3 regions of the Agrobacterium sp. 16-2014-1-2a genome follow, and region 1 is predicted to be linked to each of the others. Evidence: predicted binding sites of a transcription regulator. Region 1 holds the regulator's gene; each other region holds the start of a gene.
What was found. Region 1 encodes LexA, which represses DNA repair genes until DNA is damaged. Its sites were predicted from a motif close to TGTTCNNNNTGTGTTCNG; they were not measured.
Positions count from the first base shown of each region.

Region 2: dnaE (DNA polymerase III subunit alpha) is a predicted target of LexA. The motif match lies at 7,621-7,638, and genes of this name have one in related genera.
Region 3: ACQZ45_RS10710 (putative DNA modification/repair radical SAM protein) is a predicted target of LexA. The motif match lies at 6,481-6,498, and genes of this name have one in related genera.

Region 1 covers NZ_JBNWBX010000001.1:432,953-442,926, forward strand. Annotated here, with positions in the region: gene ACQZ45_RS02155 (pyruvate dehydrogenase complex dihydrolipoamide acetyltransferase) at 1-219, opposite strand, end outside; gene ACQZ45_RS02160 (pyruvate dehydrogenase complex E1 component subunit beta) at 234-1,655, opposite strand; gene pdhA (pyruvate dehydrogenase (acetyl-transferring) E1 component subunit alpha) at 1,673-2,716, opposite strand; gene ACQZ45_RS02170 (FtsB family cell division protein) at 2,870-3,187, opposite strand; gene eno (phosphopyruvate hydratase) at 3,524-4,798, opposite strand; gene kdsA (3-deoxy-8-phosphooctulonate synthase) at 4,946-5,791, opposite strand; gene ACQZ45_RS02185 (VOC family protein) at 5,791-6,672, opposite strand; gene lexA (transcriptional repressor LexA) at 6,884-7,606, shown strand; gene ACQZ45_RS02195 (glutathione S-transferase family protein) at 8,046-8,729, shown strand; gene ACQZ45_RS02200 (ComEC/Rec2 family competence protein) at 8,746-9,974, opposite strand, start outside.
Region 2 covers NZ_JBNWBX010000001.1:538,639-548,612, forward strand. Annotated here, with positions in the region: gene ACQZ45_RS02655 (PleD family two-component system response regulator) at 1-308, opposite strand, end outside; gene ACQZ45_RS02660 (response regulator) at 327-698, opposite strand; gene ACQZ45_RS02665 (DUF3572 domain-containing protein) at 830-1,138, shown strand; gene ACQZ45_RS02670 (DNA polymerase IV) at 1,208-2,491, shown strand; gene ACQZ45_RS02675 (L,D-transpeptidase family protein) at 2,657-3,895, shown strand; gene dnaE (DNA polymerase III subunit alpha) at 3,908-7,408, opposite strand; gene ACQZ45_RS02685 (ABC transporter ATP-binding protein) at 7,892-8,575, opposite strand; gene ACQZ45_RS02690 (lipoprotein-releasing ABC transporter permease subunit) at 8,591-9,898, opposite strand.
Region 3 covers NZ_JBNWBX010000002.1:379,358-389,331, reverse strand. Annotated here, with positions in the region: gene carB (carbamoyl-phosphate synthase large subunit) at 1-2,422, shown strand, start outside; gene ACQZ45_RS10720 (GGDEF domain-containing protein) at 2,506-3,645, opposite strand; gene ACQZ45_RS10715 (UdgX family uracil-DNA binding protein) at 3,798-5,243, opposite strand; gene ACQZ45_RS10710 (putative DNA modification/repair radical SAM protein) at 5,243-6,475, opposite strand; gene greA (transcription elongation factor GreA) at 6,697-7,173, shown strand; gene ACQZ45_RS10700 (glycosyltransferase family 4 protein) at 7,265-8,320, shown strand; gene ACQZ45_RS10695 (Lrp/AsnC family transcriptional regulator) at 8,352-8,819, opposite strand; gene trxB (thioredoxin-disulfide reductase) at 9,074-9,974, shown strand, end outside.

The DNA of each region.
Region 1 (9,974 bases):
CAGGGCGTTGACCTTGACCGCTTCCGTGCCTGCGGGAACCACGAGCTTGGCGACCGTGCCCTCATCGACGGCTTCCACTTCCATGGTTGCCTTGTCGGTCTCGATCTCGGCGATCACGTCACCGGGTGCGACCTTGTCGCCTTCCTTGACCAGCCACTTGGCCAGATTGCCCTCTTCCATGGTGGGAGAAAGGGCAGGCATGGTGATGTTTATCGGCATCGAAACGCCTCCCCTTACTTGTAGCAGACGGTTTTGACAGCCTGAACGACTTCATCGACGTTCGGCAAAGCCAGCTTTTCGAGGTTTGCCGCGTAAGGCATCGGAACGTCTTTGCCGGCAATCGTCAGGATCGGCGCATCGAGATAATCGAAAGCGGCACGCATGACCTGGTTGGCGATGAAGTCACCAACCGATGACTGCGGGAAGCCTTCCTCGACGGTGACCAGACGACCGGTCTTCTTGACCGATTCGATGACGGTGGGCAGATCCATCGGACGGATGGTGCGAAGGTCGATCAGTTCGACGTCGATGCCGAGCTTTTCGAGTTCCGCAACAGCCTTGATTGCGTAGGTCATGCCGATGCCGAAGGAAACGATCGTCGCATCCTTGCCCTTGCGGTGAATGCGCGCCTTGCCGATCGGCAGCACGAAATCGTCGAGCTTCGGCACTTCGAAGCTCTGGCCGTAGAGAATTTCATTCTCAAGGAAGATGACCGGGTTCGGGTCACGGATGGCTGCCTTCAGGAGACCCTTGGCGTCCGCTGCCGTGTAGGGCATGACGACCTTGAGGCCCGGAATATGGCTGTACCATGCGGCGTAACATTGCGAGTGCTGAGCGCCAACGCGGGCAGCAGCACCCGAGGGGCCACGGAACACCATCGGCGCACCCATCTGGCCGCCCGACATGTAAAGCGTCTTCGCAGCCGAGTTGACGATCTGGTCGATCGCCTGCATGGCGAAGTTGAAGGTCATGAATTCGACGATGGGCCGCAGGCCCGTCATTGCCGCACCGACGCCGATACCGGCAAAACCGTGCTCGGTGATCGGGGTGTCGATAACGCGGCGCTCGCCGAATTCCTGCAACAGGCCTTGGGTAATCTTGTAGGCGCCCTGATATTCGGCGACTTCCTCACCCATGACGAAGACTTTTTCGTCGGCGCGCATTTCTTCGGCCATGGCGTCGCGCAGCGCTTCACGCACCGTCGTCATCACCATTTCGGTGCCTTCAGGAATATCCGGATCGGCAGCGACTTCGATCTTAGGTGCTGCCGGAACCTTTGCGGCTTCCTTGGCAGCGCTCGGCTCCTCGGATGCTTCGCGGGTCTTGCCGCCTGCGGCATCCGAATCGGAATTTGCAGCTTCAGCCTTCGGCTCTTCCTTCTTGGCGGAAGAAGAGATCTCGGCAGCGCTTTCGCCTTCCTGGATGAGAACGGCGATCGGCGTGTTGACCTTGACGCCTTCGGTGCCGGCGTCGATCAGCAGCTTGCCGATAACACCTTCATCCACAGCTTCCACTTCCATGGTCGCCTTGTCGGTCTCGATCTCGGCAATCACGTCGCCGGAAGTGACCTTGTCGCCTTCCTTTTTAAGCCATTTGGAAAGCGTGCCTTCCTCCATGGTCGGGGAAAGGGCGGGCATAAGAATTTCTACTGGCATGGGTTTCCCTTTCCCGATCAGAGCAGAATGTCGGTGTAGAGCTCGGATACATCCGGCTCTGGGTCGTTCTGGGCGAAGTCTGCGCTATCGGCGACGATATCACGGACATCCTTGTCGATGGCCTTGAGTTCGTCTTCGCTTGCCCAGCCCTGCTCCAGAAGCCGTGCCTTGACCTGCTCAATCGGGTCATGTTCGGAGCGCATCTTCTGCACTTCGTCTTTCGAACGGTATTTCGCCGGGTCGGACATGGAGTGACCACGGTAACGGTAGGTCAGCATTTCCAGAATGATCGGACCCTTGCCGGAGCGGCAATGTTCCAGCGCCTGATCGGCGGCTGCCTTTACGGCGCGCACATCCATGCCATCCACCTGGATGCCGGGAATGCCGAAGGACTGGCCGCGCAGCGAATAGTTCGACTGTGCGGTGGCGCGGGCGGTCGAGGTGCCCATGGCGTAACGGTTGTTTTCAACGATATAGATGATCGGCAGTTTCCAGAGAGCGGCCATGTTGAAGCTCTCGTAGACCTGACCCTGGTTGGCGGCGCCGTCACCGAAATAGGTCACGGAGACATTGTCGTTGCCGCGATATTTATTGGCGAAGGCAAGACCGGTTCCGAGCGAAACCTGCGCACCGACGATGCCGTGGCCGCCGTAGAAATGTTTCTCCTTGGAGAACATGTGCATCGAGCCGCCCTTGCCCTTCGACAGGCCGCCCTTGCGACCGGTCAATTCGGCCATGACGCCACGCGCGCTCATGCCCAGAGCCAACATATGGCCGTGGTCACGGTAAGCGGTGATGACCTGATCGCCTTCCTTCTGAGACATCTGCATGCCGACAACAACGGCTTCCTGACCGATGTAGAGGTGACAGAAACCACCGATGAAGCCCATGCCGTAAAGCTGACCGGCCTTTTCCTCGAAGCGACGGATGAGAAGCATCTCACGATAGGCGTGAAGCTCTTCTTCCTTCGAAAAGTCCGGGCTGTTCTTACCGGTGAATTCGCCTGCAGCCTTTGCCGTTGTCTTTCGGCCGGATACGGACGCGGTTTTTCGCGGCGCCATTCATCCCTCCCTGAGTTGTCGTTTGAATGGATAGATTGGCGCGTACCATATGCAAGAAAATGCCATGCAGCAATGCTTTAAACGCATGGCACATATTCATGCTAAAGTGCTGTGAATAAATCACAAATCATTAATTAACTTGATTTCGGTTAATTAGAAGTAGGTATTCATGATGACAATTTCGTCCGTACGGGACATATTCAACTGATAACGGGAAATCTCGTCAATCATGTCACGTTCGAGAGAACCGTCGCTCAATAATTCGACCTGCCGCTCCAGCGCAACGCGCGCCTGCGTCAGCTTGGCAAGCTCTGCCGTTCTGGCAATACGCTGCCGCTCCAGCCGCTCCGTCGCCTGAAGGCCGAAGTCGCCGTGGATGGAATGATACCCGAAATAGGAAAGAAAAGCGATCGTAATGGCCGGAACGATCAAACGGCCGAATCGTCTCTTTTTATGATGTCTGGTCCACATGCCGGAGAGAAGCCTTAAAACGCATAATGTGAGTCTCGAGACTAATGCGGATTGTTTAACTATCCGTTGACCTTAAATTCCGGGCGACTGATAGACGCAAAAAAGCCCGCCAGAGGCGGGCTAATAATGACGACGATATCAGAGAGAGTTCGTTATGCCGAGCGTGATCCGGCATCAAGCCACAGCGCGTCTTCGCCGTGAAAAGAGTCCTTTCAACCCAGGGACCTGGGCTGACTGAACCCCGGATCAACTCGGGAGTGAGCAGTGCGGATAAACCGCCCATCCCTGAGACTGGCCCGCCAGGCGGCGGGCCATATCGCGAAACCCGAACGCGGATTATCCGCGCAGGATCGAACGGCCGGCGTAAGCAGCCTGCGGGCCCAGCATTTCTTCAATGCGGATAAGCTGGTTGTACTTTGCGAGCCGGTCGGAACGGGCAAGCGAGCCGGTCTTGATCTGACCGCAGTTGGTTGCGACCGCGAGATCGGCGATGGTGGAATCTTCCGTTTCGCCCGAACGGTGCGACATGACGGCGGTGTAACCTGCCTTGTGCGCCGTTTCGACTGCGTCCAGCGTCTCGGAAAGCGAACCGATCTGGTTGACCTTGACGAGGATGGAGTTGGCGACACCCATCTTGATACCGTCGCGAAGGCGGGCGGAGTTGGTGACGAAAAGATCGTCGCCCACCAGCTGGCACTTGTTGCCAATGAGATCGGTCAGCGCCTTCCAGCCATCCCAGTCGTCTTCAGCCATGCCGTCTTCAACGGAGATGATTGGATATTTCGCGACGAGTTCGGCCAGGTATTCGGCCTGCTCGATCGGCGAACGGGTCTTGCCTTCGCCTTCATAAACGTAATTGCCGTTCTTGAAGAATTCGGTCGCCGCACAGTCGAGACCGATGAACATGTCGTCGCCTGGACGGTAGCCAGCCTTTTCGATCGACTTCATGATGAAATCGAGTGCTGCCGGCGCGCTTTCGAGACCCGGTGCAAAACCGCCCTCATCGCCGACATTGGTGTTGTGGCCCTGTGCGGACAGTTCTTTTTTCAGCGTATGGAAGACTTCGGAGCCCATGCGCACGGCTTCGCGAATGTTTTCTGCACCGACCGGCAGGATCATGAATTCCTGGAAGTCGATGGGGTTATCGGCATGCGCGCCGCCGTTGATGATGTTCATCATCGGAACCGGCAGCAGATGCGCGTTCGGGCCGCCGACATAACGGTAAAGCGGCAGGCCGGAGGCTTCAGCGGCAGCCTTCGCAACGGCGAGCGACACGCCGAGGATGGCGTTGGCGCCGATGCGCGACTTGTTCGGCGTGCCGTCGAGCGCGATCATCATCTGATCGATCTGGATCTGGTTTTCAGCGTCGAAACCGCCAATCGCGTCGAAGATTTCTGTATTGACGGCTTCGACCGCCTTTTCCACGCCCTTGCCGAGATAACGCTTGCCGCCATCGCGCAGCTCAACCGCCTCATGCGCGCCGGTGGAGGCGCCGGAGGGAACGGCGGCACGGCCCATGGAGCCGTCTTCGAGATAAACGTCGACTTCAACGGTCGGATTGCCGCGGCTGTCGAGAATTTCGCGCGCGATGATATCGGTAATGGCAGTCATGGTCTCTCCCTTGGGAATGGAACAGATATTTTCCGTCGCCTGTCTTAGACGATGGCGAAGAAATTACAATGACGGTGGGCAGCGGAAACGGCCCGCCCGCCATTAAAATCGATTGGCACAAAAGTGCCCGCCGTCACGGTCAGCCGATCAGGCTTTCGTAATCGCGTCGAAAGCCAGAAGCTTTTCGAGCAGTTTCGGCATGTCCTTCAGGTGGACCATGTTAGGGCCGTCTGACGGCGCATTGTCCGGATCCTCATGCGTCTCGATGAAGAGGCCGGCCACGCCAACCGCAACGGCCGCACGCGCCAACGTCTCGACGAATTCGCGCTGGCCACCTGTGGAGCCGCCCTGCCCGCCCGGTTGCTGCACCGAATGGGTGGCATCGAACACGACAGGTGCGCCGAGCGCTGCCATGATCGGCAAAGAGCGCATGTCGGAAACCAGCGTGTTGTAACCGAAGGACGCACCGCGCTCGCACAACATCACATTCGGATTGCCGCTCTCATTGAGCTTGGCAAGCACGTTCTTCATGTCCCAGGGCGCCAGAAACTGGCCTTTCTTGACGTTGATGACGCGGCCGGTTTTGGCGGCAGCAACGAGAAGATCGGTCTGGCGGCTGAGGAACGCCGGAATCTGCAGCACGTCCACTACCTCGGAAACGATGGCGCATTGCTCTTCCGTGTGGATGTCGGTCAGAAGAGGAAAACCGAATTCCTTTTTGAGATCGGCAAAAACCTGCATCGCGTTATCCAGGCCGATGCCGCGTTTTCCGGAAAGCGAAGTGCGGTTCGCCTTGTCGAAAGAAGACTTGTAGACAAGCCCTACTCCCAGCTTGTCGCAAAGCTCCTTCAGGACGCCAGCGATCATGAAGGCATGTTCGCGGCTTTCCATCTGGCAGGGACCGGCAATCAGCGAAAACCGCTCGGTATTCGAGAAGGAAACCTTGCTGGCGCCGTCGCCGGCAGTGACTTTAAGATTGTTCGTAACGCTCATCATTTTTCCTCGAAGGCGAAGGCAACACCCTGACCGGGTGCTGCGGGCACCACCAGACGGCCGTCCGCTTTTGCGCAGGACACGCCATTAGCAGCAAGCACCGCCTCTGTCACGGCAAGATCGTGTGACGAAAAGACGATGCCCGCGCCGCGCAATCCGCATTCGTTGCCATCCTGAGCATTCAGGGTCTGCCCGCCGAAAGGCGGTTTTCCGGTCAATCTGATGCTGGCATTGCCGGTCGCGAAAACCATATCACCGCCCGGAGACCTTTTGCCTTCACAGCCAAACACTGTCTCGATCAGGCCCGCCACCTTCATATTGCCGCCGGAAAACAGGACGATTTCACTCAGGCCGGTGACACCATTGGCGTGGCGCTCCAGCATGGTGCGATCGCCCGGAAGGGCTTGAAGCCGTTGACAACTGAACAAAAAGAAATCCGCGGCCGCCCCGCTTGCAGCAAAAGCCAGCCGGAACGCCGCCTCGCCTTGCGAGCCATCCGGCATACGAACAGGCCGCGAAAACTCGAACACATCGCCCGCCGAAAGGCCGGCTGCCCGAAACCGCTCATGGTCAACCAAGGCGTCTTCAGTCCTGGCGACAAGAGCCGAAAAACCCTCCTGCCCGTCCCGTTGCCGGAAGGCCACATCCCTGCCGGTGAACACATCACCCCTCTCTATTGACGCATTATATTTAGCCGAATCAGCAATTGCGAGCGGCTCCAGATAGGTGCCATCGGCGAAAAATACGCAGGCATTTTGGGTGCCGAAAGGATGCAGAGCCTCCGGCGCAACCGTAAAGCCAAGACTGACGAGGCGCTTCACGGCGACGCCTATGACTTCCACGGGCAAAACGAGATGGTCAACGCTATAGGGTTTCGTCATGAAAATGTATCCTGCTGGCCTTCCGCCCGGAGCATGTCGGGACGGTTTTGACCGCACAAAAGCACAATTGCGTGCTATGAGGCAAATCATCACAGCAACAGATGGCACCTTCACGAAATTTTAGGGGATTGCAGAACACATATGGAACATATAGTGTTCGTTCTGTATTTGTTTCGCGACTTCCACTACGATTCTAAAGGGTGTTTTCCTCATGCTCACGCGCAAACAGCAGGAATTGCTTCTCTTCATTCATGAACGAATGAAAGAGTCCGGCGTGCCGCCCTCCTTCGATGAAATGAAGGACGCACTCGATCTTGCTTCGAAATCCGGCATCCACCGCCTGATAACCGCTCTCGAAGAGCGCGGGTTCATTCGTCGGCTACCAAATAGAGCTCGGGCGCTGGAAGTCATCAAGCTGCCCGAGGCTTATACGCCGGGTGCAAGGCCGCAGCGCGGCTTTTCGCCAAGCGTTATCGAAGGCAGCCTTGGCAAGCCCAAAACGCCGGAACCGGCCCCTGCCCCCAAGACGCCGGCCAACGATCTGGGCGGGGCTGTCACCGTGCCGGTCATGGGCCGCATCGCTGCGGGCGTGCCAATTTCCGCCATCCAGAACAACACCCATGATGTGGCAGTGCCAGTAGACATGCTTGGCACGGGCGAACATTACGCGCTTGAGGTCAAGGGTGATTCGATGATCGAGGCCGGCATTTTCGACGGCGACACAGTCATCATCCGCAACGGCAACACCGCCAATCCCGGGGACATCGTTGTGGCTCTGGTGGATGACGAGGAAGCCACGCTGAAGCGCTTCCGCCGCAAGGGAGCCTCCATTGCGCTCGAGGCGGCAAACCCAGCCTATGAGACCCGTATCTTCGGGCCCGACCGGGTTAAAATTCAGGGCAAACTGGTGGGGCTGATCCGCCGCTACCATTGATCTTATCGAACCGAACGTATTCACTTTATAATAGGCGTCATCGTGAAGATGGCGCCTATATTGGGTTTGGCTTTTTCCAAACGTGGCGGGCTTTTGCGGGTGCACGAGGATATGCGCCATCCAGCCTATGCGCGTTGCCCTTTCTAAACTGAGTTCCTGCTCCATAAAGATGCTTCGGTTTCGCTACAGGCGTGGTGGCGAATGGGCTGCTCGCTGTAATTGTCGAAGCGATCCCATCCGCTGTTTTTTAGCGACGTTGTTCTGTCGTGTTGCACAGTCAGTTTTAGTCGTCACCAAAGGGTGACTTATCGCAAGGCGCGCTCTCAGCGGCCCCACATCACCATTCATCAACGGCGTTTATGGGAGCCATGGATAATTTTCGATATTCCGTGAACGCTTGGCAGGTGTAGAAATACGCGTCATATCCGGGAGATACGCCATGTACGATCTTTATATAGCCAACAAGAACTATTCTTCATGGTCGCTGCGGCCGTGGGTATTGATGCGCACGCTCGGTATCGCCTTCGATGAAAAGCTCATTCCGTTCGGCGAAGGCGTCTCTTTCTCCTCCTTTTCGCCGACGGGCAAGGTGCCCTGCCTGGTCGACGAGGGTATGACGGTTTGGGAAACGCTTTCGATCGTCGAATATCTTGCCGAAAGACACCAGGGTGTCTGGGCAAGCGACAAGCATGCGAGGGCCTGGTCGCGTTCGGCCGCAAGTGAGATGCATGCCGGCTTTTCCTCGCTGCGCAATCTCTATCCCATGTCGGTGGGCATTCGGGTCAAACCCAGGGGCGGCGATGCCGGACTTAAGGCCGATATAAAGCGGATCGATGCGTTGTGGAGCGAGGGTCTTACAAAATTCGGCGGGCCATATCTTGCCGGTCAAAAGTTCACGGCGGTCGATGCTTTCTTCTGCCCGGTTGCATTCCGTTTCCAGACCTATGGCAGCGCGGATCTTTCGCCAGCAGCGAAAGCCTATTGCGACCTGCTGCTCGCCCTGCCTGCCATGCAAGAATGGTACGAGGCCGGTTTGAAGGAGAGCTGGCGCGACGCTGGTCATGAAGAGGAAGTTGGCGGGATCGGCGAATTGACTGAAGATTTGCGCGCCAAGGCCCGATGATCCATGCTGGCGGCAGTCATTGCGACGCCGCCAGCAGCCGGATGATGGGCTGCGGCAGATCACGGTCGAAACGTCCGCTTTTCCAGTCGTAATAACGGTGCTGGCTCCAGGGCCTGTCCGTTCCGGCGATTGCGGCGCGCAGCCCGCTCACCACACCCTCCTCCCTCTTGTCAGCAAAATCTATTTCCACAGAACCGAGACGCCGCAAGATGTCACGGCTGAGCAGGAGTGCACCCGAGCGGCACTGCGAAAAAGAGGTTCTGCGGGAAACAACGACGATATCGGCAATATCGCAGGCTTTTCCGGCGAAGCGGCCATCTTTCAGAACGACGACCCACTCTCCGCTTGCGGCGCTCGCTACGCACCATATGTCTTTCCTGCAGGTGAAGACGCCAGCTTTGGCGCCTTTGAGCGCCGCCGTCATCTCGCGTACCACCACAGCCATGTCTTCCGGCGACAGTTTCGATCTCGAGTCAGAACCAGCATTATTTGCCATGCTCTCACCATTTATAAAATCTGGCGGCACGGTTTTTTCCGGCAGCAGCAGCGCCCTTTGCCACTGTCCGTAAACGAAGCCCTGCGGACGGGCTTTTGTGGTTGAGACCTTGCCGTCCTCCAGGAGTGCTACCAAGTCGCCGTCCTCGTGAATCAATAGATCCGGCAGATCACGATAGGCCGTAACTGCCGACACGCCGAAGGCGAAGAGCAGAAACGGGATGCCAAGAAGCGCAAGCTTGCTTCGCAGCAATGTCAGCAGCAGGAAACCCACCGAAGCCAAACCGATAAACCATCCATGCGGACGCCCCGTCGCTGCGCTGCCGCCCCAGGAGGCCACCTCGTTTGCAACCTCGATGACGAGTGCCATGCCATAACCCATGATCTTCAGGAACGGCGCATCGAGCCCGAAGGGCAGCAGCAGCATGGCGATAAGAGCGAATGGCATGACGATCAGTGACATGAGCGGCATTGCAGCCAGATTGGCGAACAGTCCATAGGTGGTGACACGGTGAAAATGTTCGGCCGAATAGATCGCCGTCGAAAGGCCCCCGATCAACGACGTCGTGATAACGCCGCCAATGACCGCGCCCATCATTTCCGCCACCTTCAGCCATGCGGGCTTGCGCCCGATGAACAGCCGTTCGCGGTCCGTGCGCCAACGGCTCCAGAAGGCATAGGCGGAAACAAGCGCTATGGTGGCCGCAAATGACATCTGAAAACTGGGACCCATGATTTCCGAGGGCGAGA
Region 2 (9,974 bases), 110 kb from region 1:
AGAAAATCATCGGCGCCGGCTTTCAGACCGCGCACGCGGTCCGAGGGCTGATCGAGTGCGGTGACCATGACAACAGGAATATGCGCCGTTTTCGGATTGGCCTTCAGCCGTTCGCAGACCTCGAAACCGTCCATGCCAGGCATCATGATGTCCAGCAGGATGATATCGACCTGTTCCTGGTCGCAGATATCAAGCGCCTTGAAACCATCCTCGGCGGTTACGACGTCAAAATATTCCGCGACAAGCCGGGCTTCGAGAAGCTTTACGTTTGCGGGTATGTCGTCAACAACCAGAACTCTCGCCGTCATAACAGTTCCCCAACCGCCTTACGCATCGCCTAGATAGGTCTTGATGATTTCGATGAATTTCGGAACGGAGATCGGCTTGGACACATAGGCCTCGCATCCGCCCTGACGAATGCGCTCCTCATCCCCCTTCATGGCGAAGGCGGTTACCGCGATGACCGGAATGACGTGCAGCTCATCATCCTCCTTCAGCCATTTCGTCACCTCCAGCCCGGAAACCTCCGGCAGCTGAATATCCATGAGAATGAGGTCGGGGCGATGCTTGCGGGCAAGATCCAGCGCTTCCATGCCATTGCGCGTCTGGATCGTCGTATAGCCAGACGCCTCGATCAGGTCACGAAAGAGCTTCATGTTCAGCTCGTTGTCTTCGACTATCATGACCTGCTTGGGCATGGTGGGCAGTCCCCGTTTCGCTTTGAAACCTTCTCCCAGACATATAGGGTGCCAGAGAACCGATTCCATCGTCCATTTGTTGCGCAAGGCTAGAACGATTTGGTTTCAAAATAGGTAACTTCGGTAGAGAAATGCTGAGAGATACAAAAAACAAAGACAATGGCGGAAAAGATCCGCAAGAAACGGCAGCCGCCATACTTGGCTGGCTGGCAAACGAGCCGGAAATGCTCGGGCGTTTTCTGGCGCTGAGCGGATTGCAGGCCAATATGCTGCGCCATGCCGCCCACGATCCCGGCTTTCTGGCGGGGCTCACCGATTTTCTGATGAGCCACGAACCAGACCTCATGGCCTTCTGCGCGGCGACCGACACATCCCCCGAAACGGTTGCCGCTGCCTGGCACCATTTTTCCGGCCCGGGACTGGATTCGGGTGAGTATTGACAGACCACCCCTTGAGCCACCGTCACGGCCGGAGTATGGTTGGCGACGTTCTGGTTTTGTTTTCGGCCCATGTCCACGTCGCATCTTTATGATCCCGGTTTTTGCCGCGACTGTCTGGCCGGCCAGCCAGCGGACCTGAGGCGTTGTCGCGCCTGTGGCAGTCCCCGCCTCGTCTACCATGACGAACTCTACGACCTCAGCATCGCCCATATCGATTGCGACGCCTTTTACGCCTCCGTTGAAAAACGGGACAATCCCGAGCTTGCCGACAAGCCGTTGATCATCGGCGGCGGAAAACGCGGCGTGGTTTCCACTGCCTGCTACATTGCCCGCATCCAGGGCGTGCGCTCCGCCATGCCGATGTTCAAGGCGCTGGAAGCTTGTCCGGACGCCGTGGTCATCAAGCCCGACATGGAAAAATATAGCCGCGTCGGCCGTCAGATCCGAACCATGATGCAGGATTTGACGCCGCTCGTGCAGCCGCTATCCATAGACGAGGCGTTTCTCGATCTTTCCGGAACGGAGAGGCTGCATCACGATCCACCTGCCCGGGTTCTGGCGAAATTTGTGAAACGGGTGGAAAAAGAAGTGGGCGTGACCGTCTCGGCCGGGCTGTCCTACTGCAAATTTCTGGCCAAGGTCGCGTCCGACCTTAAAAAACCGCGCGGCTTTTCGGTGATCGGCGAAGCGGAAGCGCTTTCCTTTCTGGCAGCACGGCCCGTCACGACGATATGGGGCGTTGGAAAGGCGTTTGCGGCGACGCTGGAGGCGGACGGCATCCGCATGATCGCGCAGTTGCAGGAGATGGAGGAAGGCGACCTGATGCGCCGCTATGGCGTGATGGGACAACGGCTGTTCCGGCTTTCGCGCGGTATCGATGAACGGCACGTGCACAATAACGACCCCGTGAAAAGCGTGTCTTCCGAGACCACCTTCTTCAACGATATTTCCCGCCACGAGGACCTCGTACCGATCCTGCGGTCGCTTTCCGAAAAAGTTGCCTGGCGCCTGAAGAAGAGCGGCATTTCCGGCCAGACGGTTGTACTGAAAATGAAGACGGCCGATTTCAAACTCCGCACCCGCAACCGCAAGCTTGATGACCCGACCCAGCTTGCCGACCGCATATTCCGCACCGGCCTTTCGCTGCTTGCGAAAGAAACCGACGGCACCAAGTTTCGCCTGATCGGCATAGGTGTCAGTGATCTGCGCGATGCGGACCTTGCCGATCCTCCCGATCTCGTCGACAGGCAGGCAGAACGGCGGGCGGCGGCGGAAGCGGCAATGGACAAGCTGCGCGACAAGTTCGGCAAGGGCAGCGTCGAGACCGGCTACACTTTCGGCACACGCAAATAGCGGCCATGCCGCTTGCAAACGCCGTGAAACCCTGCGGCCTGCAACACCCCGCCCATATTTTAGATATTACACAAATTAGTGATGTGGCAGACGCCCTATCCTTAAACTTCATTAAACTTCGCGTGGTTGAGTAAACGAAGTTTTGTGCATGTGGTGTATTGCGTCATGTCCCTTCGCTTCCGTCTTCTGACCGGCATGCTGTCGGCCAGCATTCTTGCCTTTCCGGCGCTTGCCGCCGACAACAAGTCCCTGCAGATCGTCGTTTCGAAAAGCGATCAATCGCTGGCGCTTTACGAGAACGGCGAGATCGTTGCTACATCCAAGGTCTCAACCGGCAAGGCCGGGCATGAGACGCCGAGCGGCATTTTTTCGATTCTGGAAAAACGCAAATACCACGAATCGAACATCTACTCGGCCGCGCCCATGCCTTTCATGCAGCGACTGACATGGTCGGGCATCGCGTTGCACGAAGGCAAGGTGCCGAATTACCCGGCCTCGCATGGCTGCGTGCGCCTGCCTTCGAAATTCGCGCAGTCGCTGTTCGGCGAGACCCGCTATGGCGTGCATGTCATCATCACCGACCGGCCGGTTTCTCTGCGCTCCGTACAACATTCAGCCCTGTTTGAGCCGCGGGACGATGCCGATGACGGCAAGCTGCTTTTATCCGACGTCGAGCTGCGCCCCGCGACCTTCGACGCCGTATTGGGCACCGTTGAGGTGGCCGTGAATGAAAAAACGCAAGCCATCAAACCGATGGCCAAAGGCAAGGAGCCCTCGCCCTTGCGCATCCTCATCACCCGGCGCGGCGAGCGCGAAAAGGTGATGGATATTCAGGCGGTACTGACGCGCCTTGGCTTCGATGCCGGCGCACCGGACGGCTATACCGGAGAAATGACGATCAGCGCCGTCAACGGGTTCAAGCGCTGGAAGGGGCTGAAAACCACCGGGCCGCTACTGACCGACGATTTCGTCGCTGCGCTTTACGCATCCGCCGGCGAAGATCATCCACCGAATGGCCAGATCATGGTGCGACAGGATTTCAAGCCGCTATTCGAGGCTGCGATCGACATCAAGGATCCCGAGGTGGCACTCGGAACGCATTTCTTCGAAGCCGTTGCCGTCAACCGCGCAGCCGGAACCGCCGAATGGAATGGCGTAACACTGGAAAACCATCTGCCGGCCGCAGCCCGCAAGCGGCTCGGCATCACCGTTACCGAAGCGCCCGGTGGCTTTGACCAGCTAAGCGCCGTGCTCGATCGCCTCGAAATACCGGCTGAAATTCGCTCCCGAATCGAGAAAGAGCTTTCAACCGGCAGTTCGATTACCGTTTCCGACCTCAGTCACCAGATGGAGACAGGGGTGGGGACGGACTTCATTACCGTGACAAAGGAAGGGCCGGTTTGAGGGCTTGAGGCCTCACACCAGCTCCACATCAACAACGCCGGGGGCAGAGCGAAGTGCGGCGGCGATCTCAGGGGAAATACGGTATTTCTCCGTCAGCTCCACCTCGATCTCACGGCTCCCCTCGTCCTTGATGACGATGAAATAAACCGATCCGTCACCTTTGGTATTGAGGTGGCGGGCGACGGTTTTCAGCGGGCCAGAATCGCGCACATAAACCCGCAACGCCTTTTGCATTTGGACGGATTTCTCCTCGAGCGATTGCGCCGTCTGGATGCGAAGACCGATGCCTTCCGGGCGCTCTTCCGCCTGCACGGTGATAACAAGCGATTTGCCCACCTCGAGCAGATCGCGAAACTGGGCAAGCCCTTCGGAAAACAACACCGCCTCATATTGGCCGGAGGCATCGGAGAAGGTGACGATACCCATCTTGTTTCCGGTCCGGGTCTTGCGCTCCTGCTTGCCGGTGACGGTGCCGGCCAGACGCCCGGCGGTCGCACCCTGTTTCACTGCGGCGGAAAAATCGGCGAAATTCTGCACCCGCAACTTTTCCAATACGGGGCGGTAGGTATCGAGCGGATGTGCGGTCAGGTAAAAACCGAGCACCTGATATTCGCGCAGCAGTTTTTCCGAGGCGAGCCACGGCTGGAAGGCAGGCAGGATGAGCTTTTCCGGACCGCTTGCGCCGCCGGAGCCGAACATGTCCGACTGGCCGGTAACGCGGCTTTCCTGCGCGCGTTGCGAATAACCGATGATACGGTCCAGCCCGCCGATCATCTCGGCGCGGTCGCGGCCAAAACAATCGAAACCGCCAGCGTTGATGAGGCTTTCGAGCACACGCCGGTTGATCTGCTTCGGATCGATGCGCAGGCAGAAATCCTCCAGGCTTGCAAATGGCTTGCCGTCGCGCACGGTAACGATGTGTTCCACCGCGCCCTCGCCCACGCCCTTGATGGCGGCCAGCGAATAATAGATGCGGTTCTCACCCGTCTCGAACTGCCGGAAGGACGTCTGCACCGAAGGTGCCACGACCTCTATGCCGAGACGGCTGGCATCCTGGCGGAAATCATTGAGTTTTTCCGTGTTGGCCATATCCAGCGTCATGGAGGCAGCGAGGAACTCCACCGGATAATGCGCCTTCATATAGGCGGTCTGATAGGACACGATGGCGTAAGCGGCGGCGTGGCTCTTGTTGAAGCCGTAATTGGCAAATTTCGCCAGAAGGTCGAAGATGGTGTTGGCCTGAGGCTTCGACACGTTGTTTCTGATCGCGCCGTCGACGAAGCGCTCGCGCTGCTGGTCCATCTCCTCCTTGATCTTCTTGCCCATGGCGCGGCGCAGAAGATCGGCTTCGCCGAGCGAATAACCTGACAGAACCTGGGCGATCTGCATCACCTGTTCCTGATAGACGATAACGCCCTGCGTCTCCTTCAGGAGGTGGTCGATGGTGGGGTGGATCGACTCCAGTTCCTCCTCGCCATGCTTGCGGGCATTGTAGACCGGAATGTTTTCCATCGGACCCGGACGATAAAGCGCCACCAGCGCAATGATGTCCTCGATGCAGTCCGGGCGCATGCCGATAAGCGCCTTGCGCATGCCGGCACTTTCCACCTGGAACACGCCGATAGTTTCACCGCGTGACAACATCTCGTAGGTTTTGGCGTCGTCCAGCGGAATTGCGGCGAGATCGACCTTGATGCCGCGTTTGGCAACGAAATCGACGGCAACCTTCAGCACCGTCAGCGTCTTCAGACCGAGAAAGTCGAATTTGACGAGGCCTGCGCTTTCCACCCACTTCATGTTGAACTGGGTAACCGGCATGTCGGAGCGCGGATCGCGATACATCGGCACCAGCTTCGACAGCGGCCGGTCACCGATGACGATACCGGCAGCATGGGTGGAGGCGTGACGGTAAAGCCCCTCGATCTTCTGGGCGATATCCAGAAGTCGGGCAACGACGGGTTCCTTGTCCGCCTCTTCCTGCAGACGCGGCTCTTCCTCGATCGCTTTTGACAGCGGCGTCGGATTGGCCGGGTTGTTGGGTACCAGCTTGCAGATCTTGTCCACCTGCCCATAGGGCATTTCCAGCACGCGGCCGACGTCGCGCAATGCCGCGCGAGCCTGCAACGAACCGAAGGTAATGATCTGCGCCACCTGCTCGCGGCCATATTTGCGCTGCACGTAGCGGATCACCTCTTCGCGGCGGTCCTGGCAGAAGTCGATATCGAAGTCGGGCATCGACACGCGTTCGGGATTGAGGAAGCGCTCGAACAGCAGCGAGAAGCGCAGGGGATCGACATCGGTGATGGTCAGCGCATAGGCCACGAGCGAGCCTGCACCCGAACCGCGGCCGGGGCCGACCGGAATATCCTGCTGCTTGGCCCATTTGATGAAGTCCGCAACGATCAGGAAGTAACCTGGAAAACCCATGCGTTCGATAACGCCAAGCTCGAAATCCAGCCTGTCGCGATATTCCTGCTCTGTGTAGCCAGGTGCCATGCCGAGGGCCGCAAGGCGAAGATCAAGACCTTCGACGGCCTGACGGCGAAGCTCTTCGGCCTCTGCCCGTTGCGCCGCTTCGGGATCGTCGCTGGCACCGGTGAAGCGCGGCAGGATCGGCCCACGCTTCTTCAGCACATACGAGCAACGCATTGCGATTTCGACGGTGTTTTCCAGTGCCTCCGGAAGGTCGGCAAACAGCTCCGCCATCTCCTCACGGCTTTTCATATAATGGTCGGGGGTCAGGCGGAACCGGCTGTCATCCGAAACGATGGCGTTATGCGCCACCGCCATCAATGCGTCATGCGCCTCATAATCGGCCCTCGAAGGGAAGAACGCCTCGTTGGTGGCGACCAGCGGAATATCATGTTCATAAGCAAGTCCAATCATACGCCGCTCATGGACGCGGTCGAAACCGGACTGACGCTGCAATTCGATATAAAGCTTGTCACCGAAGAGTGATTTCAGCGCCAGCAGGCGTTCTCTCGCCTGCGCCGCATGCCCTTCCTTCAGAGCCATATCCACCGGACCACCGGAGGCACCCGTCAGCACAATCAGCCCGGCATTGGAGGCTTCCTCCAGCCATGCACGGGTAATATGCACGGACTGGCCACCGCTTTCGCCTTCCAGATAGGCGCGGCTGATAAGGTCCACCAGCCGCTCGTACCCTCCGGCATCAGCCGCGAGCAGCACGATGGCTGGAAGCTTGGCAAGGTGGCTGTTGTGATTGCGGCGATCATCCACCGCATCCTGCATGTCGATCGACACCTGACAGCCGATAATCGGCTGCAAGCCCTCATCACGCGCCTTTTCGGAAAACTCCAGTGCGACGAAAAGATTGTTGGTGTCGGTAATGGCTATGGCCGGCTGGCCGTCTGCAACGGCCTTGGACATAATTTTCTTGAGGGGTAAAGCCCCCTCAAGCAGGGAGTAAGCGGAGTGAACCCGCAGATGGACGAAACCGGGTGTTTTCAGCGTTTCGCCAGAGGTCTCTCCACGCGTAACCGTCTCGCCCATATCGTCATCCTGTCATTCTGAATCGAGGGGGCGATTTTCCGATTTTCGGCCTTCAAAGTCCACCGCCTTTCGGCGTCTATACAGGCTTCTGCGCCGGTGTGCCCTTCACAGGGCAGTGAGGATCACCGAAAAGCTGGCGACGAACACAGCGATGGAGGCGAAAGCGGCAACGTCACGGATGAAATCAGTCATTGGTCTCTCCTTACTCGTTATGTTCTAACTTTGTTCTCATTTTGTTCGATTGTCAACAGGCTTTTATTGATAGTCTCCTTGCTAACGCGGCAGAATCGGCTGCGGTTCCACCTTCGTGAATGGCAAGCCACTGACTCCAAAGCAAAAAAACCCGGAGGCAAAAACACCTCCGGGTTCGTGAAAATTCAATTGTGGAAGGACGAGTGGCTTCGCGGGAAACCTGAACGTAGACAGACTCAGCCGCAGAAAAGATCGCAAAGGCGGCGCTATGGTCGCCTTACTGCATCACGATCAGAAGTCTACGATCTTGCCGTCTGCAAGCGTCACGCGGCGGTCCATGCGGTTGGCAAGCTCGTGATTATGGGTGGCGATCAGTGCGGCAAGGCCGGACTGGCGCACCAGCGCTTCCAGCGCATCGAACACGTAATGCGCGGTCTCGGGATCGAGATTGCCGGTCGGCTCGTCGGCGAGAAGCAGGAGCGGTGCGTTGGCAACGGCACGCGCGATCGCCACACGTTGCTGTTCACCGCCGGAAAGCTCAGCAGGGCGATGTTCGCCGCGATGGCCGACCCGCATGTAATCGAGCAGCGCGCTCGCACGCTTGCGGGCCTCGCCCTGCGTCAAACCGGCGATGAGCTGCGGCATCATCACATTCTCCACCGCCGTGAACTCCGGCAGCAGATGATGGAACTGGTAGACAAAACCGATGTCGCTGCGGCGGATCGCCGTGCGCTTTTCATCCGGCAGACCATTGCAGGGCGCGTCATTGATGAAGACCTCGCCAGCATCCGGATGCTCGAGAAGCCCGGCGAGATGCAGCAGCGTGGATTTTCCGGTGCCCGAGGGGGCAACAAGCGCCACCATCTCACCACTCTTCAACTCGAAATCGGCCTTGCGCAGAATGGAGAGCGACGTCTCGCCCTGACCATAGGTCCTCTCGACGCCGGTAAGCCGCAGCACTGATTTTTTTGCCATATTGTGAAGCGGTCCTTATTCGTAACGCAGGGCCTGCACCGGATCGAGCTTGGAAGCCCGCCATGCCGGAAAGATGGTTGCCAGGAAAGAAAGCGTCAGCGCCATGATGACGACGGTAATGGTCTCGCTGATATCCATTTCGGCCGGAAGCTGGCTGAGGAAATAGAGCTGCGGATCAAACAGCACCGTGCCTGATACCCAGGAGAAGAACTGCCGGATCGATTCCACATTGAGGCAGACGATGACGCCGAGTGCCACACCGGCGAATGTGCCCACCGTGCCGATGGCAGCTCCCGTCATGAAGAAGATACGCATGACGGCGCCGGAACTGGCGCCCATGGTGCGCAGAATGGCGATATCGCTGCCCTTGTCCTTAACCAGCATGATGAGGCCGGAAATGATGTTGAGCGCCGCCACCAGAACGATGAGCGTCAGTATCATGAACATCACGTTTCTTTCCACCTGCAGGGCGGAAAAGAAGGTCTGGTTACGCTGTCTCCAGTCGGTGATATAGATCTGCCGCTCAGCTGCCTGCTCCACCAGCGGGCGGATGCCGTCGACATTGTCTGGGCGACTGACGTAAAGCTCGATGGATTGCACCAGGCCTTCGGCATTGAAATAAAGCTGGGCTTCGGACAGCGGCATATAGATCATCGACGCATCATATTCCGACATGCCGATCTCGAAGACGCCCGAAATCTTGTAGGATTTGACGCGCGGGTTGACACCCATCGGCGTCACATCGCCTTCAGGCGAAATGAGGGTGATATCGTCGCCCGCCGTCACGCCAAGCTGTGCGGCAAGCCTTGAGCCAACCAGAACCCCGTCGCCCGCCATGAAGCCGACGAGATCGCCGGTTTTGACGTTGGTGGCGACTTCCTTGATCTTGTCGATATCGTCCTGGCGAACGCCGCGCACGAGCGCACCGGAGCCGGCGCCACCGCGACCGGAGGCCAATGTCTGCCCCTCTACCAGCGGCAGGGCCATCGTCACGCCCGGAATGGCGGAGAACTTCTTCGCCAGCTCATCGTAATTGTTGAAGGGCTGGTCGATCGGCTGGACGATCATATGGCCGTTGATGCCGAGAATGCGCGAAATCAGCTCGGTGCGAAAACCGTTCATGACAGCCATGACGATGATAAGCGTCGCGACGCCCAGCATGATGCCGACGAAGGAAAAGCCGGCGATGACGGATATGAACGCTTCCTTGCGCCGCGACCGCAGATAGCGCCAGGCCACCATGCGCTCGAAAGCAGAAAACGGCCGGGCGGTCCTTTCCCGGGCGGAAGGAGCCGCACCCTTGTCAGCCTCGGCTTTTGCCATGTCGTCTCCCTGATCTGAACTTGAAAGGCCGGTTTTCACAAAAAACCGACCCCTGATCTTGATCTCATAAAGCTGG
Region 3 (9,974 bases), on a different contig from region 1:
CGTTTCGCGCTCGTCTGCTCTCGCCTCCAAGGCGACCGGCTTCCCGATCGCCAAGATCGCCGCCAAGCTCGCCATCGGCTATACGCTCGACGAGCTGGAAAACGATATCACCGGCGGCGCGACGCCTGCCTCGTTCGAACCGTCGATCGACTACGTCGTCACCAAGATCCCGCGTTTCGCCTTTGAGAAGTTCCCGGGCGCCTCGCCGATCCTCACCACGGCCATGAAGTCCGTCGGTGAAGTCATGGCCATCGGCCGCACCTTCGCAGAATCGCTTCAGAAGGCGCTGCGCGGCATGGAAACCGGCCTCACCGGTCTCGATGAAATCGAAATCCCCGGCTTTGAAGAGGGCGAAGGCTCCAAGAACGCCATCCGCGCCGCCATTGGCACACCGACGCCGGATCGCCTGCGCATGGTCGCCCAGGCGCTGCGCATGGGAATGACGGAAGAAGAAGTCCACGAAAACTCGAAGATCGACCCCTGGTTCATCGCCCAGTTCAAGGCAATTGTGGACATGGAAGCCCGTGTCCGTGAGCAAGGCCTGCCGCAGGACGCAGAGAACCTGCGCATGCTCAAAGCCATGGGCTTTTCCGACGCCCGCCTGGCAATTCTGACGGGCAAGCGCCCAAAGGAAGTGGCCGAGCTGCGCAACAGCCTCAATGTTCGCCCGGTCTTCAAGCGCATCGATACCTGCGCGGCAGAATTCGCCTCACCCACCGCCTACATGTATTCGACCTATGAAATCCCCTTCGTCGGCGCCGCCCGCTCTGAAGCGCAGGTTTCCGACCGCAAGAAGGTCGTCATCCTCGGCGGCGGTCCGAACCGTATCGGCCAGGGCATCGAGTTCGACTATTGCTGCTGCCATGCTGCCTTCGCGCTTAAGGATGCAGGCTTCGAAGCGATCATGATCAACTGCAACCCGGAAACGGTTTCGACCGACTACGACACTTCCGACCGCCTCTATTTCGAACCGCTGACGGCCGAAGACGTGATCGAGATCATGCGCGCCGAACAGGAAAAGGGCGAGTTGGTCGGCGTCATCGTGCAGTTCGGTGGCCAGACGCCGCTGAAGCTGGCCGAAGCGCTGGAAAAGAACGGTATCCCGATCCTCGGCACCGCGCCTGACATGATCGACCTTGCCGAAGACCGCGACCGCTTCCAGAAGCTGCTGATGAAGCTCGACCTCGCCCAGCCGAACAACGGCATCGCCTATTCGGTTGAACAGGCGCGCCTCGTCGCTTCGGAAATCGGCTTCCCGCTGGTCGTGCGTCCTTCCTATGTTCTGGGTGGCCGCGCCATGCAGATCATCCATTCGGAAGGCCAGCTCCAGACCTATCTGCTCGACACGGTTCCGGGCCTCGTGCCCGAGGACATCAAGCAGCGTTACCCGAACGACAAGACCGGCCAGATCAACACCCTGCTCGGCAAGAACCCGCTTCTGTTCGACAGCTACCTGACCAACGCCGTCGAAGTCGACGTCGATGCACTGTGCGACGGCGAAAACGTCTTCGTGTCGGGCATCATGGAGCACATCGAAGAAGCCGGTATCCACTCGGGCGACTCGGCCTGCTCGCTGCCTTCCCGTTCGCTGAGCAAGGAAACCCTCGACGAGCTGGAACGCCAGACGACGGCGCTTGCAAAGGCGCTCAACGTCGGTGGCCTGATGAACGTTCAGTACGCGATCAAGGACGGCACGATCTACGTTCTCGAAGTCAACCCGCGCGCCTCGCGCACGGTACCCTTCGTTGCAAAAACCATCGGTGCGCCGATCGCCAAGATCGCTGCCCGCGTCATGGCCGGCGAAAAGCTTGATGCGGCGATTGCCGCTTACGGCAAGAAACCCGATCCGCGCAACCTGAAGCACATCGCCGTCAAGGAAGCCGTTTTCCCGTTCGCCCGCTTCCCCGGCGTTGACATTCTGCTCGGACCGGAAATGCGCTCTACCGGCGAAGTCATCGGCCTCGACACCGATTTCGCACTCGCCTTCGCCAAGAGCCAGCTCGGTGCCGGCGTCGACCTGCCGCGCTCCGGCACCGTCTTCGTCTCGGTGCGCGACGACGACAAGGACCGCGTGTTGCCCGCAATCCGTATTCTGGTCGAGAGCGGCTTCAGGGTACTGGCAACCGGCGGCACCCAGCGTTTCCTTGCTGAACAGGGCATCAACGCCGAGAAGATCAACAAGGTGCAGGAAGGTCGTCCGCATATCGAAGACGCCATCCGCAACCGTCAGGTCCAGCTGGTCATCAACACCACCGACAGCAACAAGGCGATTTCCGACTCGAAGTCGCTGCGCCGCGCAACGCTGATGCAGAAGGTGCCCTACTACACGACGATGGCCGGTGCCGAAGCAGCAGCCCTTGCCATCAAGGCGCTTAAGGCCGGCAATCTGGAAGTGAAGCCCTTGCAGAGCTACTTCCTGTAAAATCAGCCGCCAACGAAGATCATGGAAACGCCGCGGGTCGTGCCTGCGGCGTTTTGCATTGTCTCACAAAAAGCTCAAAAGTCTCACGCCGCCAGGGCTTCGCGCACGCAATTGCGCCCATCCGTCTTGGCTCGGTAAAGGGCGCGGTCCGCCATTTCCGCCAGGGTCTGAAGATCGCAGCGCATATCTCCGCTGGTTGCGACGCCGATGCTGATCGTCACGCCGACACGCAAACCGCCGCAATCGACTTCGGTTATCGCAATCGCATCGCGAATGCGTTCTCCGATCATGCAAGCCTTTTGAACACCGGCACCCGGCAGGAAGATGATGAACTCCTCGCCACCGTAACGCGCCAGAACGTCACCACCGCGAATGCTGCCGCCGATACGCTTCGCCACTTCCTGAAGAACGCTGTCGCCGACGGCGTGGCCGAAGCGGTCGTTGATTGATTTGAAGTGGTCGATATCGAGCAGCATCGCCGCATCGTTGGGACCCGGCACCCCCGGCATGGCCTGGAAGAAAAAACGACGGTTCTTGACGCCCGTCAAAGGATCGGTGTTGGCGAGAACCAGCAATTTCCGCTCTGACCGCTCGGCTACCAGCATCATCACGAACAGCGCAATGGCGAAGTTCAACATGATGATCAAGAAAAACGCATTGACCAGATCGATGGCGGCGTATTGGGGCAAAAGCACGCTCTTTGCCACCGACAACGAAATCAGGCCGGAAATACCCGCAATCGCGCCCAACGCGAAGCGGGACAGGAGTGGCTCCTTGCGCCACCGCGCAAAAAGCCCGCCAGCTCCAGCAAGATAGGCCACAGCCGCACAGCCGTTGAACAGGGCCGCACGATAAGCGTTATTGTCAGCCACCTGCTGTGCAAGGACAATTGCCAGCAAGGCAATCAAACAGACAGCTGATACTGTCCCCCTGCTGGCAGCACGTCCATCGCTCACGATTTTCAGGCCAAGCCAGATCAGCGCATAACCCACGATACCGAAGACGATGCTGCCGAATTGCCACAAGGCCGGAGACATTATTCCCCATTCGCCGTACCCAGCGAGCGTGGAGCCGGCAGCCATGGCTGCGAAGCCTGCTGCAAGAGCTGTCGGGCCGTGCAAACCACGATTTGTGAGCTTCAGATATATAAAACTCAGCATTCCAACAATGTAAGAACACTTTTGCATCAGTATCACTGTTGCAAGATCTAGCTCGCCGAGCATCATACATCCACGCAATGAATAAATATAAATATCTGAATTATAGTATCAAGTATAAAATTTCAATAAAAATAACCAATAAACAAAAATTTAATCATGTCGATGAAGACAGCGATGATCATCCAATATAGCATAGCAACACACAAAACAGTCTATTAGAATAATCTTATAAAATCAATTTCATTCCTGAAATTCTGCATTTCCGCCTCCTTCTGCTGCGAGTCGGGAAGGCGAAGAAGATAGGAAGGGTGCACCGTGACAAAAAGCGTCCGCTCCTCTTGCATCGGTATCGGGCGACCCCGAACCTCGGAGACCTTTTCCTTTCCGCCTGTCAGCGCATAAAGCGCCGTTGCACCCATGGCAACGATAAGCTTCGGCCGTACCAGCTCGATTTCCTTGTTAAGCCACCAGCGGCATTGCTGCACCTCGCCCGCATCCGGTCGCTGGTGGATGCGCCGCTTGCCGCGGGCCTCGTATTTGAAGTGTTTGACGGCGTTGGTGACATAAAGCTTTTTGCGGTCAATACCGGCTTCAACCAATGTCCGGTCGAACAGCTGACCAGCGGGACCGACGAAAGGTTTTCCGGCAAGATCCTCGTGATCTCCCGGCTGTTCCCCGACGATCATCACTTTCGCATCTTCAGGTCCCATGCCGAACACTGTCTGCGTTGCCTTGCAATGCAGGGCGCAGCGCGTGCATTGGCCAGCCTCCTGCGCCAATGAAGCGAGCGTACCGTCCGGCGCCGGTGGCGGCTCTTCACGCGCCGAGGCCGCGGCCTGCAGGCGGTGATGGAATGGTTGCGGCTGGCTCGCAGCCTTTGCCGCCATCTCCAGCACCCGCGCCTCGGCACCGAGAACGAGACCTGGAATAAGCTCGGCTTCCGGCAAATTTTTCCAGTATTTCTTTGGCATCTCTGCCGTCATCGCTTTTATCTTCAGACGCGCCGGATTGAATATGTTGGCATAATAGGTTCGCCACAGCTCGTCCGTTTCATCCTTCAGCTCAGGCTTGGACGCGGCCTGCCGCGATGTCTCCAGCACGTTTCCGTCCCACCGCGCGGAGCCGTTCGGTGTCGCGATCAGCCAGTCCATATCCGTGAACCGCCGCTGGAAAAACGGGGCCGTGCGCTCGACGATGAAGTGATCCGGCTCGAACCATGCGACGAAGCGCCGCCGCCCGCCCTGCCCCTGCGGCAAGGATAATTCCTTGAAGCGAACAAAGGCCGTCATCTTGTGACAATCGCGGCGGACCGATTTTTCAAGCTGCCGGGCTTCGGAAACATCCGCATCGGACTTGAACTGCAACAGGGCGCGATCCCGCTTCAGCCGCCACAGCAACCGGTAAAGCAGTGCGAAACGACCCGGATCGCTATGACAGATAATCGCTTGCGCCAACGTCACGAAGGAGGCTGGAACGGACACCTGCACGTCATCCGCACGGGCCGCCGGCAACGGCTCCCCGGCAAAATCGAGAAGCCCGGCTTTCTCATCCCGCAACCGCCAGTCAATCGCCTCCGGCGGCACATTGGCGGCGAGAGCCGCGCGCGCCGCATCACGCCACTCGCCGAAATCGCCCCGTCCTTCCAGAACCGGGCCGTACATCACAGCAGCGATAATTGTTCGGGCTGCGGAGCAAACATCGCTCGCAAATCGGGCCGTTCAGTCAGCTTGCCCGGCGTCCAGCCCTCGGCAACGATGAAGGCCTTCACCTTTTTCAGGGAAACGCCGAAGCGGGCAATATCCTCCAGCCGCAACCGTCGAAACCGGCGTGAAGACAGGATCGAGGCGACCGTCTTGGTACCGAAGCCGGGCACGCGCAGCAATATTTCGCGATCCGCCACGTTCACGTCCACTGGAAAACGGTCGCGATTTTTCAGCGCCCAGGCAAGCTTTGGATCTATATCGAGATCGAGCATTCCGTTACCGCCGATCGCGGTTATTTCACCAATGTCGAACCCATAAAAACGATAAAGCCAGTCGGCCTGATAAAGCCTGTGTTCCCGCATCAAAGGCGGCTTGATGAGCGGCAGGTTCTTCGACGAATCCGGAATGGGGCTGAAAGCCGAATAATAGACGCGCCGCAAACCATAGCTGCCATAAAGCCGGGCGCTCGTGGACAGAATGGTGCTGTCATCAGCCCCATCCGCCCCAACGATCATCTGCGTGCTCTGTCCGGCAGGCGCAAAACGTTTGGTCTTTCGCGTCCTGACAGTCGGCTCCCCCGCCTCCTCGATCTTCAGGCGGATATCAGCCATCGAGCGGCGAATATTGGCGGGCTGCTTTTCCGGTGCAAAACGGCTGACGCCGCTATCAGTCGGCAATTCGATGTTGATCGACAGCCGGTCGGCGTAAAGCCCCGCTTCCTCAATAAGCTTTGGCGATGCTTCGGGAATGGATTTCAGATGGATGTAGCCGCGAAAGCCATGCGTGACGCGCAGTTCCCGCGCCACCCGCACCATCTCTTCCATCGTATGATCGGAAGAGCGGATAATGCCGGAAGAGAGAAACAGCCCCTCGATATAGTTGCGCCGATAGAACTCCAGCGTCAGCCACACCACCTCCTCGGCAGTAAACCGCGCCCGCTCGACATTGCTCGAAGAACGATTGATGCAATAGGCGCAATCATAGATACAGAAATTGGTGAGCAAAATCTTCAGGAGCGAAATGCAGCGCCCGTCCGGCGCATAGGCATGGCATATGCCCGACCCCTCCGTGGAGCCAAGTCCGCCGGATGCAGCAGAGCTGCGTTTCGTCGTGCCGCTGGAGGCACAGGACGCATCGTATTTGGCCGCATCGGAAAGAATGGCTAGCCGTTGCCTGATTGACTTCTTCATGGTTATGTTCACTATATGTTCTATTGAAAAATGTCAATCTCATCTGTTAAAGCCCTGAACGAATGCAAGAAAATGCCCGTCTCAAATTTGCTGGCATTTCGTTGTCGTCTTCTGATATAGTCGGCTTAGTTATGATTTTGGCATGGTTCCGGAGTTCCCCTCCGGAACCTGTTTCTTTTTGTGTCTGCAAGTAAAGCGACAGGACTGCGAAGGATAAAAAAATGGTAGAAAAAGTACCGATGACGCACGGTGGATTCATCAAGCTGCAGGAGGAGCTGCGCTTTCGCCAGCAGGAGGAGCGTCCCCGTATCATCGAGGCAATTGCGGAGGCGCGCGCCCATGGCGACCTTTCGGAAAATGCCGAATACCACGCTGCCAAGGAAGCCCAGAGCCATAACGAAGGCCGCATCACTGAACTCGAAGACTTGACCGCACGCGCGGAAGTCATCGACCTTTCCAAGATGTCCGGTTCCAAGATCAAGTTCGGCGCCACCGTCAAGCTGATCGACGAGGATAGCGACGAGGAGAGAATCTATCAGATCGTTGGCGACCAGGAAGCGGATGTGAAGGCTGGACGCATTTCCATTTCCTCGCCCATCGCCCGCGCCCTCATCGGCAAGGAAGTCGGTGACAGCATCGAAGTCAACGCACCGGGCGGCGCCAAGGGTTACGAGATTCTCGCCGTACAGTGGGGCTGATCTGCCCTTTCCTGCAATGCGCCCCTCGGGCGCATTGCATTGATATCCTGAACTGAACATCCTGCCTTAGCCGCAAAGACGGAAGCCCATCTTGCCCCACGCCAGTCTGAAAGATGTGCAGGTGCTTGCGCCGAACTTCAAGCGCAGGCTCTCCGGCGTTACCTCCACCATCGTTCAGCTTATTCCGGTACAAAACCGGCTGGGTCAGAAAGTGGCCGTCATCGGCCCCGGCCTGCCGCAGCATCTGCCACATGTGCGCTTCCGTGATCTGTGGCGGCTCTGGCAAAACGGCCCGCTCAGCGGTCCGCGCATCTGGCACGCCCGCCGCAATCTCGAAATGTTGCCGGGCATTCTCATTCGTGACGTGCTGCGCATGAAGGTGAAGCTGATGTTCACCTCGGCGGCGCAAAGGCGACATTCCGCCTATACCCGCTTTCTGATTTCAAAAATGGATGCGGTCGTCGCGACAAGCGGCCGCTCAGGCTCGTTTCTGGAAGTACCACACAGCGTCGTCATGCATGGCGTCGATACCGAGCTGTTTCATCCCGCAACCGGCCCGGAGGATACGATCGCTTCGACCGGCCTGCCTGGGCAATTTCTCATCGGATGTTTCGGACGGGTGCGCCACCAGAAGGGAACAGACCTTTTCGTGCGCGCCATGATCGAACTTCTGCCCGACTATCCCGAATGGACGGCCGTCATCTCCGGCCGCGTGACCGCAGAGCACAAGGCCTTCGCCGACAAGCTCGTGGCCGATGTCGCAGCAGCCGGCCTTGCGGACCGCATCGCGTTTCAGGGCGAGGTGGACGACATCAAGCCCTGGTATCGGCGGCTAACCCTCTATGTCGCACCGTCACGCAACGAGGGCTTTGGCCTGACACCACTGGAAGCCATGGCGTCCGAGACGGCTGTCGTTGCCAGCAATGCCGGCGCCTATGAGGAAATGATCGTCAAGGGCGAGACCGGCATGGTCGTTGAGGCCGGCGACTACGCGTCCCTGCGGGATGCCATTAAAACCTACCTTGCCGATCCTGCTCTCGCCAGGGACCATGCCCGTGCCGGACTTTCGCATGTGCGCACTGCATTTCCGCTGGAAAAAGAGGCGACAAGCCTCGGCACGATCTATGACGCGTTGCGGCGCGGGTAAGCGCCGGCGCAATCACTCAAAGGTCCGCCGATCAGATTTCCACCAGACCGACGCGCTTGACCTGACGGATGGTGAGCATGGTGCGCACGGTGTCGACGTTTTCGTCCGCTGTCAGAACCTCGATGACGAAATCCTGAAACTCGGTCAGGTTTCTGGCGATGCAATGCAGAAGGAAATCGCTTTCGCCAGATACCATCCAGGCCTGGCGCACCAGCGACCATCCGGCCGTCGCCGCTGCAAAGGCTTTCAGATTGCTGTCCGACTGGCGCTTGAGGCCGACCATGCAGAAGGCAACGAGATCGAAACCGAGCTTCGGCGCGTTCAACATGGCGTGATAACCCTCGATCACGTCGGCTTCTTCCAGCTTGCGGACGCGCCTGAGGCACGGCGGCGCGGAAATACCGACCCGTTCGGCCAGCTCCACGTTGGTCATGCGCCCGTCGCGCTGCAATTCGCGCAGGATTTTCAGATCGATGGCATCGAGTTCGACGCTGGTCACGGAGAGGTTCCTCGTTAAGCCGGAGAACTTCCTTGTACTACCAGGCGCAGGATTCGCAACAATATGCCGCCGGCCGGTCACAAAATTGCGCGCGCATCCACAACTGCCTTGTTGGTAACGCAAGGCTGCCCTTGAATAAAGGCACTAGACAACCTTAAATACCGGGCAACGAAGGGGTTGCGGCCTGTCCACCACGCTGCGGCTGGAATGTTCTGCTGCCGAAAGGCCCCGCTACTTTAAAAAGGATTGTTTCCATGTCTGCCCGCCATACCAAGGTATTGATCATTGGCTCTGGTCCCGCCGGTTATACCGCGGCGATCTACGCGGCCCGCGCAATGCTGAAACCCGTGCTGATTGCCGGCATGGAACAGGGTGGCCAGCTGATGATCACCACCGATGTCGAAAACTATCCGGGCTTTGCCGATCCGATCCAGGGCCCCTGGCTGATGGACCAGATGCTGAAGCAGGCGACGCATGTGGGTGCGGAAATCGTCAGCGACCTCGTGACCGAAGTCGAAACCAACACGCGCCCCTTCGTGGTCAAGACCGATTCCGGTCAGGTCTGGACCGCCGACACGCTGATCATCGCAACAGGCGCAAAGGCCAAGTGGCTCGGTATCGAGAGTGAGCAGCACTTTCAGGGCTTTGGCGTTTCCGCCTGCGCCACCTGCGACGGTTTCTTCTATCGCAACAAGGATGTGATCGTGGTCGGCGGCGGCAACTCTGCCGTGGAGGAAGCGCTCTATCTCGCCCATATCGCCAAGTCCGTAACCGTCGTGCACCGCCGCGACAGTTTCCGCTCGGAGAAAATCCTTCAGGAACGGCTCTTCGCCAAGGAAAACGTCAAGATACTGTGGAACACGGAAATCGCCGAAATCACCGGCGCACCGGCCAAGCCGCCAATGCCACCCTCTGTTTCGGGTGTGCGACTGCGTGACACCAAGACCGGTGTGATCAGCGATACGCCCATCGACGGCGTCTTCGTCGCCATCGGCCACGCGCCGGCCGTCGAACTGTTCAAGGGCAAGGTGAAGCTCAAGGACAATGGCTACATGTGGACCGCGCCCGATTCCACCGCTACCGACGTGGAAGGTATTTTCGCCGCCGGCGACGTTACCGACGACATATACCGTCAGGCCATCACCGCCGCCGGTA